2 regions of the Faecalibacterium longum genome follow, and region 2 is predicted to be linked to the other one. Evidence: riboswitches for the same ligand, from Rfam matches in the RefSeq annotation. Region 2 holds a riboswitch; the other holds the start of a gene.
The links. A riboswitch is a leader RNA that binds a small molecule or an ion and turns the genes downstream of it on or off. The one in region 2 is predicted to bind FMN.
Positions count from the first base shown of each region.

Region 1: linked by a shared signal. The riboswitch ahead of AAAU26_RS14065 (ECF transporter S component) and the one ahead of ribD (bifunctional diaminohydroxyphosphoribosylaminopyrimidine deaminase/5-amino-6-(5-phosphoribosylamino)uracil reductase RibD) in region 2 are both predicted to bind FMN.

Region 1 is NZ_JBBNIH010000177.1:45,179-52,606, forward strand. Features, by position in the region: gene AAAU26_RS14035 (YfhO family protein) at 1-4, shown strand, start outside; gene AAAU26_RS14040 (DUF3873 family protein) at 143-337, shown strand; gene AAAU26_RS14045 (HD-GYP domain-containing protein) at 521-2,344, shown strand; gene AAAU26_RS14050 (Crp/Fnr family transcriptional regulator) at 2,360-3,013, shown strand; gene AAAU26_RS14055 (ZIP family metal transporter) at 3,206-3,841, shown strand; gene AAAU26_RS14060 (mechanosensitive ion channel family protein) at 3,879-4,964, opposite strand; FMN riboswitch at 5,103-5,223, shown strand; gene AAAU26_RS14065 (ECF transporter S component) at 5,366-5,965, shown strand; gene AAAU26_RS14070 (MATE family efflux transporter) at 6,121-7,428, opposite strand, start outside.
Region 2 is NZ_JBBNIH010000157.1:15,194-22,621, forward strand. Features, by position in the region: gene lysS (lysine--tRNA ligase) at 1-497, shown strand, start outside; gene AAAU26_RS09945 (low molecular weight protein-tyrosine-phosphatase) at 839-1,288, opposite strand; gene AAAU26_RS09950 (winged helix-turn-helix domain-containing protein) at 1,285-1,701, opposite strand; gene ribH (6,7-dimethyl-8-ribityllumazine synthase) at 1,722-2,198, opposite strand; gene AAAU26_RS09960 (bifunctional 3,4-dihydroxy-2-butanone-4-phosphate synthase/GTP cyclohydrolase II) at 2,220-3,416, opposite strand; gene AAAU26_RS09965 (riboflavin synthase) at 3,429-4,070, opposite strand; gene ribD (bifunctional diaminohydroxyphosphoribosylaminopyrimidine deaminase/5-amino-6-(5-phosphoribosylamino)uracil reductase RibD) at 4,034-5,158, opposite strand; FMN riboswitch at 5,310-5,424, opposite strand; gene AAAU26_RS09975 (hypothetical protein) at 5,805-6,047, shown strand; gene AAAU26_RS09980 (DNA primase family protein) at 6,040-7,359, shown strand.

The sequences.
Region 1 (7,428 bases), on a different contig from region 2:
TTGAATCGCGGTTTGTCAATGCACATTCTCCCATAAAATGCAGAGCGCTTTTTGTGGAAAGAGCGAATAGCCCTTCCGGCCAAAACGTGATAAAATGAACACGTTGTGCTGCCAGAGCAGCCGGAAAGGAAGCGCGAAAGCTATGGAACAAAGCTATTTGATGCCGGGACAGGAACGATGGGAATCATTCCGGGATGCAAATGGGGTGCCGAAAGTTCGCTATTCTTACTGCTCGCTGAAAGGGCGGCTGTTCCGCTGTGTGAGCTGCAGCCGGGAAGAGGCCGAACGCCTGTGCGAGGACTGGCTGGTAGGCCAGGATCGCTGCTACCGTAACTGAAGATCCGATTTGACAAGACTGCCGTGCAGAAAGACGATGCACGGCAGTCTTTTTGTGCGTCAGAAACGGACCGGTTGGAAAAATCAGTTGATTCTAACTTGAAAAGACGGTATAATAAACTATTATGGGAAACAAGACTCTGCCAACAGCAGAGCGTGAAAAAACGGAAAAGGGGGAGAGCGGATGGACGCACGATTCGAGCGCTATATTGAAAATCTCAGGACAGTCCGCACCCTCTCCCAGCCTAAATTCTCCCCGGATATGAAAGCGAAGGAGCTGCTGGAAACCATCCAGTCCAACGCCATCAAGTGCTTCGACTACATGAAGGAGAACAACGCTATCCTCAATGAGCTGGTATTCCAGCGTGCGCCTGCGGAGCTGACGAGTGCCGAAATTGCCAGCCTGCAGGAGTTTGCTGACAAGATGTTCAACTACGCCAGCAGCGAGGACTGCGGTATCGCCTACAAGGTCTACAGCCTCCTGCTGGAAAACGCCCGCATCCGGGGCGACAAGCCTGCCATCGTCCGCTATCTGTATGAAAAAGCGGTTTCACTCCACTATCTCAATGTCAAGGGCAGCGACTATGCCATCAACCCTTACGGGACGCAGGTGCGCGGCCTTTTTCGGGAGGGTGCAGGCTATATTGCGGAGTATGAGTCCTTTGATAAGACGACAAAAGGCTACATCATGCGCTGTCTGGGCAACAGCCGGATGTCCATGCCGCGCAGTACGCCGGAAGAATGCGCCGAATACATGAAGGTATTCGACAAGGCGATGGGGATCATCACCGACCCTTACTACCACCGGCTCGACCCGGATCTTCCGTGGGGCAAATTCGAGTATGCGATGCATATGGACCGGGAGACGCTGCTGAGCTATCTGCGCCGCTACAACGACCCAGTGGTCGCCGCCAAGGTGATGGAGTCGGCGGAAGCCATCTACCGCGACCGGGTGCTCTATAAGGGCGAGGAGGCACGGCTGCAGAACTGGCGTGTCAGCTATCTTTATAAGGCGGCCTGCTTCCATGCCGGACGGTGTACGGCCCGCGAGGTGGTGGAAGAGCTGTTGGACATCATCCACCACACCGACATCCAGGACTACAGCGATACTGGCATCAACAAGAACCTCACGGCGGTGTCTTATCTGATGGCCTACGAGGTCAAGATGCCGCCTGCCGACCGTAGGGAGATGGCATGCCGCACCGAAGAAGTGATGGACCGCAGCTTGCGGTATCTGAACAATGTACCCCAGAATCAGTACTCCCGTGTGGTCAGCCGTGCCGTGCGCGAGCTGGTGGAGATGCAGGCCGAGGCCGGAACAGCCCGCCGCAGTCTGCTGAATTATATCCTCGTGGCTCACAAGCCGACCTATGTCCACTCCATGATGGTGGCCGGACTGACCCGCATGTTCGTCAAGCAGATGCTCAAAAAGTCGCCCGAGCTGTTCGTGGGCGTCATGGGCTGCAAGACGGTGGAGGAAGTCCGCCGCAATCGCATTGAAATATGTGAGCTGGCCTATGAGTGCGGCCTTTACCACGATGTAGGCAAGAGCTATGTGTTCATGTACATCGGCAACAACTACCGCCGCCTGCTGGACGAGGAATTTACCTGCATCCAGTGGCACACGGTGTTCGGCTACGAGCTGCTGTGCAATGTGGGCGGAAAGGACGACCTGGCCCCGGCGGCGCTCTACCACCATACCTTCTACGACGGACACGGCGGCTACCCGAAAAATTATCCGCCCTGCCCGGCGGACATCAAGCCCATCGTGGACGCTCTGACCGTGGCCGACTCACTGGACGCGGCCACCGATAATATCGGCCGCTGCTACACGATGGCAAAGCCGGTGGATACGCTGCTGGGCGAATTCCGCGCCCAGAGAGGCACCCGCTATGCGCCCGAGGTGGTGGCGCTGTTGGACGATGAGGAGTTCTCCCGCGATTTGAAGGAAACGCTGGATGAGACGCGCAAGAGCGTCTATCTCGAGGTCTACCACGTCAAGCGGTAAAAGGGGGCGCTGAGGGTGAAAACACAGAAAACGCCCCTTTTTCAGGGCATTGGCGAGACGGCGCTGGCTGAGATGTTTACCTGCGGCGGTGCGCGCTGCAAGACCTACGCGAAGGGCGAAGTCCTTCTGCGGGCGGGCTGCATCACCCGTGAGGTGGGCATCGTGCAGGCGGGCGGCGTCAACATCGAGAATATCGACCTCTGGGGCAACAGAAGCATCCTGAGCTATGTCCCGGCGGGGCAGGTGTTCGCGGAGACCTATGCCTTCTGCGGCGAGCCGATGATGGTGGACGTGGTGGCGGCGGAAGAGACGGAAGTGCTCTTTTTGAACATGGATGTCCTCATCCACACACCTCACCCGGACAGCGAGTGGCAGCCGGTCCTCGTGCAGAACCTGCTCAACATCTCGCTGCACAAGAACCTGGCCCTCTCGGAGCGCATCTTCTGCACGGCCCCGAAGACCGTCCGGGGACGGCTGCTGCTGTATCTCTCCAATCAGGCCGCGAAGGCGGGCAGCAAAAGTTTCCGCATCCCCTTCGACCGTCAGGGCCTGGCCGATCACCTCAACCTCGACCGCAGCGCCCTCTCGAAAGAGCTGGGCAAAATGCGGGATGAGGGAATACTGGAAACAACAAAAAACGAATTTACCCTGCATGAGCTGCCGGAATGAGGAGAGCTTTTTCTCTTCACATTCCCCCTTTCCGCCGCATACATCGGTGGGAAGGGGGAATGCAATGTGAACATCTATCTGTTTGCAGCGGTCATCCTGCTGCTGCCGGCGCTCTGTACGGCGCTGGGAGCGGCGGGGGTCTTTCTGGTGCGTCGGGCCGACGAGCCCCGCACCCGGCGGATGCTCTGCGGCATGGCGGCGGGCATCATGCTGGCCGCCAGCGTGTGGAGCCTGCTGCTGCCTGCCATCGAGAGGGCGGAGGCCGGGATACTGCCGGTCTGGCTGGCCCCGGCGGCGGGGTTGGTGCTGGGTGCTGTGGGCCTGCTGCGGCTGGAAGAGGCTGCCGGACGGCTGATGCACACCGGGTCAAAAGAGCATGGCCGGATGGGCCGGGTGGTGCTGGCCGTGACTCTCCACAATCTGCCCGAGGGCATGGTGGTGGGACTTGCGGCGGCGCTGGCCCTGCAGGGTGAGCCGGAGGCCGTCAGCGGGGCGCTGGCCCTTGCACTGGGCATCGGCTTGCAGAATATCCCGGAAGGCGCGGCGGTGAGCCTGCCGCTGGTGCAGGCCGGGCAGGGGAGACGGAAAGCCTTCTGCGCCGGTGCTGCGTCGGGCCTCGTGGAGCCGCTGGGGGCATTGCTGGCGCTGGCCCTCGCGGGCTGGGTGAGCGCGGCTCTGCCGTGGCTCATGAGCGCCGCCGCCGGGTGCATGGTCTGCGTGACGGCTCAGGAGATGATACCGGAAGCCGTGGAGCAGGACGAACCGGCGGGCGTCATCAGCGTGGTGCTGGGTTTCGCCCTCATGATGGCGCTGGATATTGCGCTGTAGCAAAAAAGCCGATGCAGCTGCATCGGCTTTTTTGCTGTCAGTTCTCTTTTGCGAGGTAGACCGTCGTGGAGGGAAATGCGAAATCCACGCCGTCGGCCTTCATCACGTCCATGATGTTGAGGTTCAAATCGTTCTGCATCCGCAAAAACACGCCGAGGTCGGCAGTGCGCAGATAGGCAGAGACCATCAGGTTGATGCTCGAGTCGCCGAAGCCGGTCATCCGGACAAAGGCGGTGTCCTCGTAGGTGTCGGGGCTGGCCTTGAGCATGGCGTCGAGGTCGGCCATCAGCTTTTCCAGCTGGGGTCGGGTGGTGTCGTAGGTAACGCCCAGCGTGAAGCGGTAGAGCCGCTTGTTGCGGAGAGTAGCGTTGTTGATGGTGGCACTGCTGACGGTGCTGTTGGTGAGGATGTAGATGGAGTTATCCACGGCCCGGACTTTCGTGGAGCGGAAGTTGATGTCCACCACTTCGCCCTCCACGTCGCCGACGGTGATCCAGTCACCGATGGAGAAGGGCTTGTCCAGCAGGATGACCACGCCGCTGAAGAAATTCTTGGCCATATCCTGTGCGGCCAGAGAGATCGTAAGGCCGATAAGACCGGCACTGGCCACGACGCTGCCCACGGGCAGGCCGCTCTCCTGTGCGATGGTCGCGCCGCAGAGCACCACGACGGCTACTTTGTAGACTTTATCCAGCAGGGTGAGCAGGGTGCGGTTGGTGCGGACTTCTTCGCTGGACGAGGCCAGCAGCAGAGCCGCGATGCCGGAAGCGTGGTAGAAGCCGGTGCCGATGAGGAAGACCAGCATCATCCGGTAGACTTTGAGCAGCAGGGCCGCAAGGCCGGGGATGGCCCAGGGCAGGCTGCGCAGGGCCAGATACATGCCGGTGTACCACGCGATGCGGGCCGCCGGGCGGGCAAAGCTTTCCAGCAGGGGGTGCGTAAAGGCAAAGTGCCAGCTGCGCTTCAGCAGGCGGGGGAAGAGATTTTTTTGCAGCCAGCGGCTGACGACCCAGCCGATGAACAGCAGGGCCAGCGCACAGACGCACCGGGCTGCAAAGGCCAGCCAGCCTTCCAGCAGCAGTCCGGCGATGGAAAAGCCGAGATCGTTGATGGTGAAAAGCATAGAAACAGATACCTTCCTGACGAATAATAAAATCAGTATATCATATTACAGCCAGCGGTGCAAATCGGGAGAGGCTTGTTAAAAAATGCATAAAAGGGCTTGACAAGACAAACCTGCCGCGTTATACTCTGCGAAGAAAGTTCGTTTCAGGGCGGGGTGCGATTCCCCACTGGCGGTACAGCCCGCGACCACTCCCAAAGAGTGCTGACCTGGTGAGACTCCGGGGCCAACGGTATAGTCCGGATGCAAGAAACGGCAGGCAATTTGATTTGTTTGTGCGCGCCCTGTTATAGTGTAAGCTATGGCAGGGCGCGTTTTCATTTGTCTTCCCGGTTCCAGCGAGCGAGAAAAGGGCTTTCCAGTCTTTATTTGAATGGGGCAGCCGCCCCGGGAGGAAAATTATGAGAAAAGATACGACCCACAACCTGACCGTTGCCGCCATGCTCAGCGCAGTGGCGTTCATCCTGATGTTCATCGAGTTCCCCGTCCCGATGCTCATCCCGTCCTTCGTCAAGATGGACTTCTCCGACCTGCCCGCCCTGCTGGGCGCGTTCGCCCTCGGCCCGGTGTACGGCGTGGCCATCAGCTTCATGAAGAACCTGCTCCACATCGTCGTCAAGGGTACCAGCACTGCCTGTGTCGGCGAGCTGTGCAACTTTATGCTGGGCGCTGTCTTCTCCGCTGTGGCGGGCTTCATCTACAAGCATCATAAGAGCCGCAAGACCGCCATCCTCGGCGCGGTAGCGGGTGCCGCCGCAATGGCCGTCTTCAGTGTGCCCTCCAACTACTTCATCACCTACCCGGCCTATGTGGAGTTCTACCATATGCCGCTGGAAGCCATCCTCGGCATGTATCAGGCCATCCTGCCCTCTGCCGACAGCCTCATAAAGTGCCTCGTCATCTTCAACCTGCCCTTCACGCTGGTCAAGGGTCTGCTGGACGCCGTGCTCTGCATGGTCATCTATAAGCCTCTGTCTCCCATCCTGCATGGCCGGAAGTAATTAAAAGAAAAACCTCTCAGTCAAAGCCTTTGGCTTTGCCAGCTCCCCTATCGAGGGGAGCCTCTGGCGAAAAGGGAAAGTTCCCGGTTTTGCCAAGGCCTCTCCTCGGTAGGAGAGGTGGCATCGCGAAGCGATGACGGAGAGGTTTATTTTTTTTATTGCAGTGCTCCCTTATCGAGCCACTTGCCCCTTGCAAGCCGAATGAGGAACAGCGCGCCCCGGATGCAGAGCTCGATGCACATGGCGGCCCAGACGCCCACGAGGCCCAGCCGGGGAGCCAGCAGGAAGGCGAGGGTGAGCCGGACGCCCCACATGCTGAACAGGTTCAGCAGGAAGCAGCCTGTGCTGTCGCCTGCGCCCTGCATCGCGCCGCTTGCTACGATGCTGGCTCCGAACATCGGTTCTGCAAAAGCCTCGATGCGGAGGACCTGCGCACCCAGCGCGATGACGGCGGCATCTGCCGTGAAGATGCCCATAAGGGCCGGGGCGAAGAGCCAGAGCCCCACGCCGGACAGTGCCATGATGCCTATGCCCATCATGGTGCAGAGCCAGGCGAACCGCTTTGCCATGTCCCGGCGGTGTGCGCCGACGGCCTGCCCGATGAGGGCGATGGAGGCGTCCTGAATGCCGTAGCCTGCCATGTAGCAGAGGCCCTCGGCGCTGACGCCGAGGCTGTTGGCCGCGATGGCCACCGTGCCGAGGCCCGAGACGATACGGACGAGCAGCACCTGCGCCGACGAGAGGGCCGCACGCTCAGCGGCCAGCGGTGTACCCACCCGCCAGAGATTGCGCAGGCAGGCGGAAGTGATGCGCCAGCTGCCGGGCTTTCGGATGCAAAGCGGGCCGTCCCGCAGTAGCAGGACGCCCAGCGCCAGCAGACCGCCGATGGTCGTGGAAAACGCTGTGCCAAGTGCCGCACCCGGGACTTCGAGGCCGGCACCCCAGACTGTGACGCTCTGGCCGAAGAGCAGGATCTGCCGGGTGGGGTTGATGAGGAAGAAGTTGAACACCACGTCCAGCAAACAGACCAGCACGCTGATCAGGCTGGGCGTCAGGGCGTCGCCGGTGGCGCGGAGCATGGCTGTGTACATTCCCATGGCCATCGTGAAGGGGAGGGCCGCCGACCAGATGGCGAAGTAGGCGCTGGCATCGGCTTGAAGCGAGATGTCCGCCCCCAGCCACCCGGGCAGGAAGCGGCTGATGCCGACGCCGAAAGCCGCAGCGCCCAGACCCAGGATGAGGTTGAAGAGCATGGACTGCCGCAGCACGCCCCGGGCGTCCTGCCGGCGGTCGGCCCCGAGGTACTGGGCGATTTGGATCGAAAACGCGGTGTACAGTCCCACAAGGATGCCGTGGAGCAGCCAGGTGCTCGAGCTGACGATGCCGATGGCGGCGGTGGCCTCTGCGCCGATGTGGCCCACCATGGCGGCGTCGATGTACTCCATCGCCGTGACCACCAGCTG
Region 2 (7,428 bases):
ACGACTGGAAGACCGATGAGGACGCCATCGCCGCTGCCAAGGAGCACCATGTGGAGCTGCCCGAGGTTCCCACCAAGGGCGCCATCCTGGCCGAGTTCTTCGACGCCTTCGTCGAGGACAAGCTCATCCAGCCCACCTTCATCTATGATTACCCCGTCGAGATCAGCCCGCTGGCCAAGCGCAAGCCGGATGATCCCGCTTTCACCGAGCGTTTTGAGTACTTCATCGACTGCACCGAGTACGGCAACGCTTTCAGTGAGCTGAACGACCCCATCGACCAGAAGGGCCGCTTCGAGCGTCAGGTCGCCGAGCGCAAGGCCATCGAGCCCGACTGCAAGGCACAGGTCGATTACGACTACGTCAACGCTCTGGAGTACGGTCTGCCTCCCACGGGCGGCCTCGGCTTCGGTGTTGACCGTCTGGTCATGCTGCTGACGGACAGCGCTTCTATCCGTGACGTGCTGCTGTTCCCCACGATGAAGCCGATTGAGCAGTAAAACACAAAATTAAAACGCAGGTACGATGAAATTTTGAACGGATTTCAAGCAACATCTGCGGTACTACACCACAACTACACCAATTTTGGGACGTTTTCCCGAAAAGGAGCCTTACAAAGCGGTGTGGTGTAAGAATCGAATAGGCGGATTGGTGTAGTAGGTACACTGAACCCCAAACGCAAAAATGCGGCAGCTATGTTGTGAAAATACAACGTAGCTGCCGCTTTTTGTTTCGTATAGAGATTTTATGCTGACAGGCAACTTCTCCTGTGGTTAAATCAATTTGTCGTTGGCAAGTGTCAAACACTCCTGATTTGGCATACGCCAAAATTTACGCCAATTTAGCGCAGTTCCTCAAGCAATGCCGTGCATCCTTCCAGTATATCCTGCCATGTGGCTTCAAAATCTCCCGTGAACCATGGGTCTGCCACTTCACGGGGATGATCCGTATGCGCCATCAGCAGCGAGACTTTATGCTGTGGGTCTCCGCCGACAAGCCGCAGGATGTCGCACAGATTACTTTCGTCCATGCCAATCAGATGATCATACCGTGCATAATCCAGCCGGGTCATCTGCCGGGCGGTCTTGCCGTTGCAGTCGATGCCATGTTCTGCCAGCTTCTGCCGTGCAGGAGGATAGACCGGATTTCCGATTTCCCATGCACTGGTGGCGGCTGATGCGATTTCAAATTGCTCGGATAGTCCTGCCTTGGACGTAAGGTCTTTCATCACATACTCCGCCATCGGGCTTCGGCAGATATTTCCGAGACAAATAAATAAGATCCTGGTCATGCCGGGTCGTTCTCCTTTTGGCTTACAAAAGCATAGCCGCCGTGGGTAGTGCGGATAAAGCTACCGCAGCCGGCCAGCTTCTTTCGCAGATTGGAAACGGTATTTGCCACGACCTTTAAGGTGTCGTCACAGTTTTGTCCCCACACAGCACGGAAAAGCTCTTCTTTTGAGAAGATTTGTCCTTCGTGGGAGGCAAGCATCAGCAGCAAATCGAACTCCAGTCGTGTAAGGGAGACTTTTCTGCCGTTGCACGACACTTCGTGGGTCATTCCGTCCAGTGTAAGCCCCGGAAGAACCAACTTCTCCCATGAATCAATGGATATTTGCTCTGCCTCGATGTGCTCTCGTTCCAGAAGCATCCGGATCTTCTGCTCTAATTCCGGGTCAGGCTGTCGGGTCTTTATAACGATCATGGCAAACTCCTGCGTGTATTTTACTCTGCGGCGGTATCCATTTCCCGGAGCAGGTTTACCATCTCGATGGCACTGACTGCACAGTCATAGCCTTTATTACCTGCTTTGGTGCCTGCCCGCTCGATGGCCTGTTCGATGTTTTCGGTGGTCAGAACACCAAAGAGGACGGGAACCCCGCTTTCCAGCGAGACCGTGGCAATGCCTTTGGAAACCTCATTGCACACATAGTCGTAATGGCTGGTAGAACCGCGAATCACGGCACCAAGGCAGATCACAGCATCATACTTTCCGCTTTTTGCCATTTTAGAGGCAACCAGTGGGATCTCAAAAGCACCCGGAACCCATGCAACATGAATATCAGCGTCCTGCACATCGTGCCGGAGCAGACCATCCATTGCTCCGCTCAGAAGTTTGGACGTGATAAATTCGTTGAAGCGGGCAGCTACGATACCGACCTTGATGTTCTGAGAAACCAGCTTACCTTCAAATGTTTTCATTTTTAAATACCTCTTTCGTTGTTAATATTCCAGAAGATGCCCCATCCGTGCCTGCTTCGTTTTCAGGTAAAACAGGTCATACGGGGTCGCCGTCATCTGAATGGGTACGCGCTCGGAGATCTCCAGCCCAAACTCGGAGAGCTGATATACTTTGTCCGGGTTATTGGTAAGCAGGCGCAGGCTTTTTACGCCAAGTTCCCGGAGGATCTGTGCGCCGAGATAATACTCCCGTTCATCTCCATGGAACCCAAGAGCGAGATTGGCTTCCAGCGTATCCATGCCCTGCTCCTGAAGTTCATAGGCACGCAGCTTGTTGATCAGACCGATGCCCCGGCCTTCCTGCCGCATATAGAGCAGGATACCCCGGTCTTCTTTTTCGATCTGCGTCATGGCAGCGGCCAGCTGTTGGCCGCAGTCACAACGCAAAGAGCCAAATGTATCTCCTGTCAGGCATTCCGAGTGGACGCGGCACAGAATATCCTTTCCATCGCCAATGTCACCTTTTACCAGTGCAATGTGATGCTCTCCGTTCAGGCGGCTCACAAAACCATAAGCTCTGAAGGTGCCATACTTGGTGGGCAGGTTCACTGCCGTCACCTGATCGACCAGTTTATCGTGACACTTGCGGTACTCCTGTAAATCACGGATGGTGATGAATTTGATCTGGAAACGCTCTGCCAGCTTTGCCAGTTCAGCGGTGCGCATCATCGTGCCATCCTCCCGCATGATCTCGCAGCACAGGCCGCATTCTTTCAGCCCTGCCAGACGGCACAGGTCAACGGTTGCTTCCGTGTGACCGTTGCGCTCCAACACACCGTTCTTTTTTGCCAGAAGGGGGAACATATGGCCCGGTCTGCGGAAATCTTCTGCTTTTGCGTGATCGTCCACACAAGCCATCGCCGTAATGGAACGCTCTGCGGCAGAAATGCCCGTAGAAGTAGAAACGTGGTCGATGGACACCGTAAATGCCGTTTCATGGTTGTCGGTGTTATACTGCACCATCTGCGGAAATTGCAGCTTCTGGACGAAAGCCTCGGACATCGGCATACAGATCAGACCTTTGCCGTGGGTCGCCATAAAGTTGATGTTTTCGGTGGTGGCAAATTCGGCAGCACAGATGAAGTCCCCCTCGTTTTCACGGTCGGGGTCATCCGTTACCAGAATGATTTTTCCTTGCTTCAGGTCTTGCAAAGCTTCGGGAATGGTATTGAAGTTCATCGTAAACTCTCCTTAAAAGCCGCAGCGCAGCAGCATTTCTTTTGTGAGCGTGTTTTGCTTCGGTGTTTCTGATGGAAGCAGCCTCTCGATATATTTTCCAACAACATCGGTTTCCAAATTGACAAAATCCCCTTTGTGCCGTTGGTTCAGGTTCGTCTGACGGACGGTGTGCGGTATCGTGGACACGGAAAAGCCCGTAGGTTCCACCGCAGCCACGGTCAGGCTGATACCGTCTATTGTGATAGAGCCTTTTTCAACGACATAGCGAAGGATTGCAGGATCTGCATGAATGGTGTACCAGATAGCCGTATCGTCTTTTCGGATATTAGCAATGCGTCCGACGCCATCCACATGGCCTGCTACGATGTGTCCGCCAAAACGTCCGTTGGCCGGCATGGCACGTTCCAGATTGACAGCACTTCCAACGGTGAGCTGTGCAAGTGCAGAGCGGTTCAAGGTCTCGTGCATGACATCCGCAGCAAAGCTATCCGGGAAGAGCTGCCTGACGGTCAGACAGATGCCGTTGACGGCGATGCTGTCACCGATTCTGGTTTCTTCCAGAACCGTTTTTGCACGAACAGTCAGTACGGCAGAATGCTGTCCCCGATTGATGGATTTTATTGTTCCGACTTCTTCCACGATTCCGGTAAACACGGGTACTCCACCTCACTTTCGATCAGGAAATCTTTGCCAAGCTGTTCCAATCGGCTGTTCTTCAGGCGGAATGCAGCATCCGGAAGCGGGACACCTGCACCCTCAATGGGTACTTTGGCATCCCTTCCTCCGAACAGCTTCGGGGCAATGTAAGCCTGTACCTGCTGCACGATGCCGCTTTCCAGTGCAGACCAGTTCAAGGTTCCGCCGCCTTCCAGCAGAATGCTGTCGATCTGCTCCTGCCCCAGCTGTTCCATCAGTTGCAGAAGATTCACATGACCGCAATGCGCTTCCAGACAAAGGACCCGGCACCCGGCCTGTTGATATGCCGCCTGCTTCTCCGGGTCGCCGCAGCAGGTCGCAAGAATGGTCGGAACCTGTTTGGCGGTCATGACCACCTGTGATTGCAGCGGTGTCCGCAAATGTGTATCACAGATGATCCGGACGGGATCACGGCCACCCTCTATCCGGCAGGTCAGCAGCGGGTCATCTGCTAGGATGGTTCCGACTCCCACCATAATGCCGCGGAATCGGTGTCGCTGCCGTTGAACATGATTCCGGGCAATTTCCCCGGTGATCCATTTAGAAGCGCCTGTGTATGTGGCGATTTTTCCATCCATCGTCATGGCGTATTTCATGGAAACGAAAGGGCGTTTTGTGGTGATATAGTGGAAGAATACCTTGTTCAGCGCATCGCATTCCTCTTGCAGAACATTTTCGGTCACATCTATGCCGTGTGCGCGCAGGATTGCAATTCCTTTTCCAGCCACCAGCGGATTCGGGTCAGCAGAACCCACGACCACCCGGTGAATGCCCGCGTCCAGAATCGTATCCACGCAGGGCGGCTGCTTTCCGTAATGGCAGCACGGCTCCAATGTCACATACAGGGTCGCTCCCTGCGGATCTTCGGTGCAGGATGCCAGCGCATTGCGCTCCGCATGAGCCTGACCGTATCTCTGGTGCCAGCCCTGTCCGATGATCCTGCCCTCTTTTGCGACCACGGCACCCACCATCGGGTTGGGAGATGTCCATCCGCAACCCTTTTTTGCAAGCTGCAAAGCCAGACGCATATACTCTTTGTCGTTCATCGTGTTGCCTCCAAAAGAAAAAGCCCTGAACAAAAACGTTCAGGGCAAGCCGAAAAGACACAAGGGACCCTTGTGCAAAAAAGAAAGCTCCAGAATGCAAACGCATCCCAGAGCAGCCTCCACAAGCGCCGAACCGTGCGGGCTCTGCGCTTGGTATCTTCTTTCATCCAGACTGTACTGTCGGCTTCGGAGTTTCACCGAATCATGCCTTACGGCTCGTGGGCTGTACCACCGGTAGGGAATCGCACCCTGCCCTGAAGATTTCTGATTCAATTACAGCGGCATTATAGCACGGCTCCTTTCGGATTGCAAGGGCATTCTGCAAACCGGGACGAAACCGGGATGAAGATGGGTACGAAACTTTTTGACTATTATTGCCTTGTCAAGAGGGTAGGCGTCGTCCAGCCCTCTCTCTTTTTGCCAAAGTTTCCCTTGCTTTTTCTTGCACCCTGCCGAAATCAGCGTATTCCCAAAACTTTTTGTTGACACGGCTCGATTTTTGTGGTAATCTATCCCAACAATTGAATATAACATATTTTTACATATTCGTTCAGACCCTGCGGGGCTGAACATTTTGGCTTTCAGCCGTTACATAACCGACTAGCATGACCTTCCAGAAAAAGCGAAGGCATGGCTGGTCTGTTTTGTGACGGCTTTTTTGTTGCCGTTTTGCCTGTTGAACCTTGAAAACCGCATGACCGTCTGCATGGGATACCCGGCGATGACCCCCAAGTGGGAGAGCCGGAAAACGCCGCCGGAAGGGGGCAGGAAAGCCATGCAGGGAGAACGGCAGGATGTTGATTTCCCAGTTGCGGAGAAAAACGATGTGCTCAAAATGATCACATCGTTTTTCCGTAACGCCAAGAAAGGACGGTGTGCCTATGAGTAATTTTACCCCTGCATGGTTCAAGAAAGGTTTTTTCAACGAATCCCTGTTCTGTGACGATTTTCTGAGCATCCACCAACTGCTTTACTCGAATGGCGCATTTTTCACCCCGGACGGCAGAATGGTGGACCCCATGCCCCTGCGGTGTGAGATCTTCGAGATGATGCGTGAATACGTCGGGGCGAACCTTGCCAAGAAGGTCACCAATGTGGTGGACGTGCTGAAACTGGCGGCACAGGTGGAGGACTTTCCGCCTGTCACCGACCGCATCGCACTGGCAAACGGCACCCTGTATCTGGACGGTACCTTTCAGGAGGGCAAGCCGGAGATCGTGCGCAACCGCCTGCCTGTCAAGTATGACCCGAAAGCCGCCCAGCCCGTCCACTGGCTGCGGTTTCTGTCCGACCTGCTCTACCCGGAGGACATCCCCACCGTGCAGGAGTTCATCGGCTACTGCCTGATTCCCAGCAATAAGGGCCAGCGCATGATGGTCATCAAGGGCAACGGCGGCGAGGGCAAGTCGCAGATCGGTGTGGTGCTGTCCCGGCTGTTCGGCTGCAACATGAAGGATGGCAGCATCGGCAAGATCTCGGAGAACCGCTTCGCCCGTGCTGACCTGGAGCACACCCTGCTCTGCGTGGACGACGATATGCGGATGGAAGCCCTGCGCCAGACCAACTATGTCAAGTCCATCGTGACCGCACAGGGGCAGATGGACTTGGAGCGCAAGGGCAAGCAGAGCTATCAGGGTTGGATGTACGCCCGCCTGCTGGCGTTCAGCAATGGCGATTTGCAGGCATTGTATGACCGCTCGGACGGTTTCTATCGTCGTCAGCTCATCTTGACCACCAAGGATAAGCCCCTGTCTCGTGTGGATGACCCGGACATTGCCGAGAAGATGGCGGCAGAGGTCGAGGGCATCCTGCTGTGGGCATTTGAGGGCTTGCAGCGGCTGGTGAAGAATGGCTTCCAGTTCACCGAGAGTGACCGTGCCAAGCGCAACCGGGAACTGGTGAAGCGGGACAACAACAATGTGTTTGATTTCCTCGAATCCGAGGGCTACATCCGCCTGAAGGCGGATGCCTGCACCAGCTCGAAAGAGCTGTATGAGGTCTACAAGATGTGGTGCGAGGAGAACAGCCTGAATGCGATCAAGGCCAGAGGGTTCAGCGATGCGCTGATCGCCAACCAGCGCAGGTATAATCTGGAATCCACCAACAACATCGTCAATTCGTCCGGGCGGCGTGTCCGGGGCTTTATCGGCATTGAAGCCCTTGTGCAGCCCGACCTTACTCCCAACAGTTGGCGAGTATGACCCCCTATAAAGGAGAATTTGGGTGTTTTGCTGCGTACGTGTGTACGCAGCAGTCGGCTTTCTCTGTAC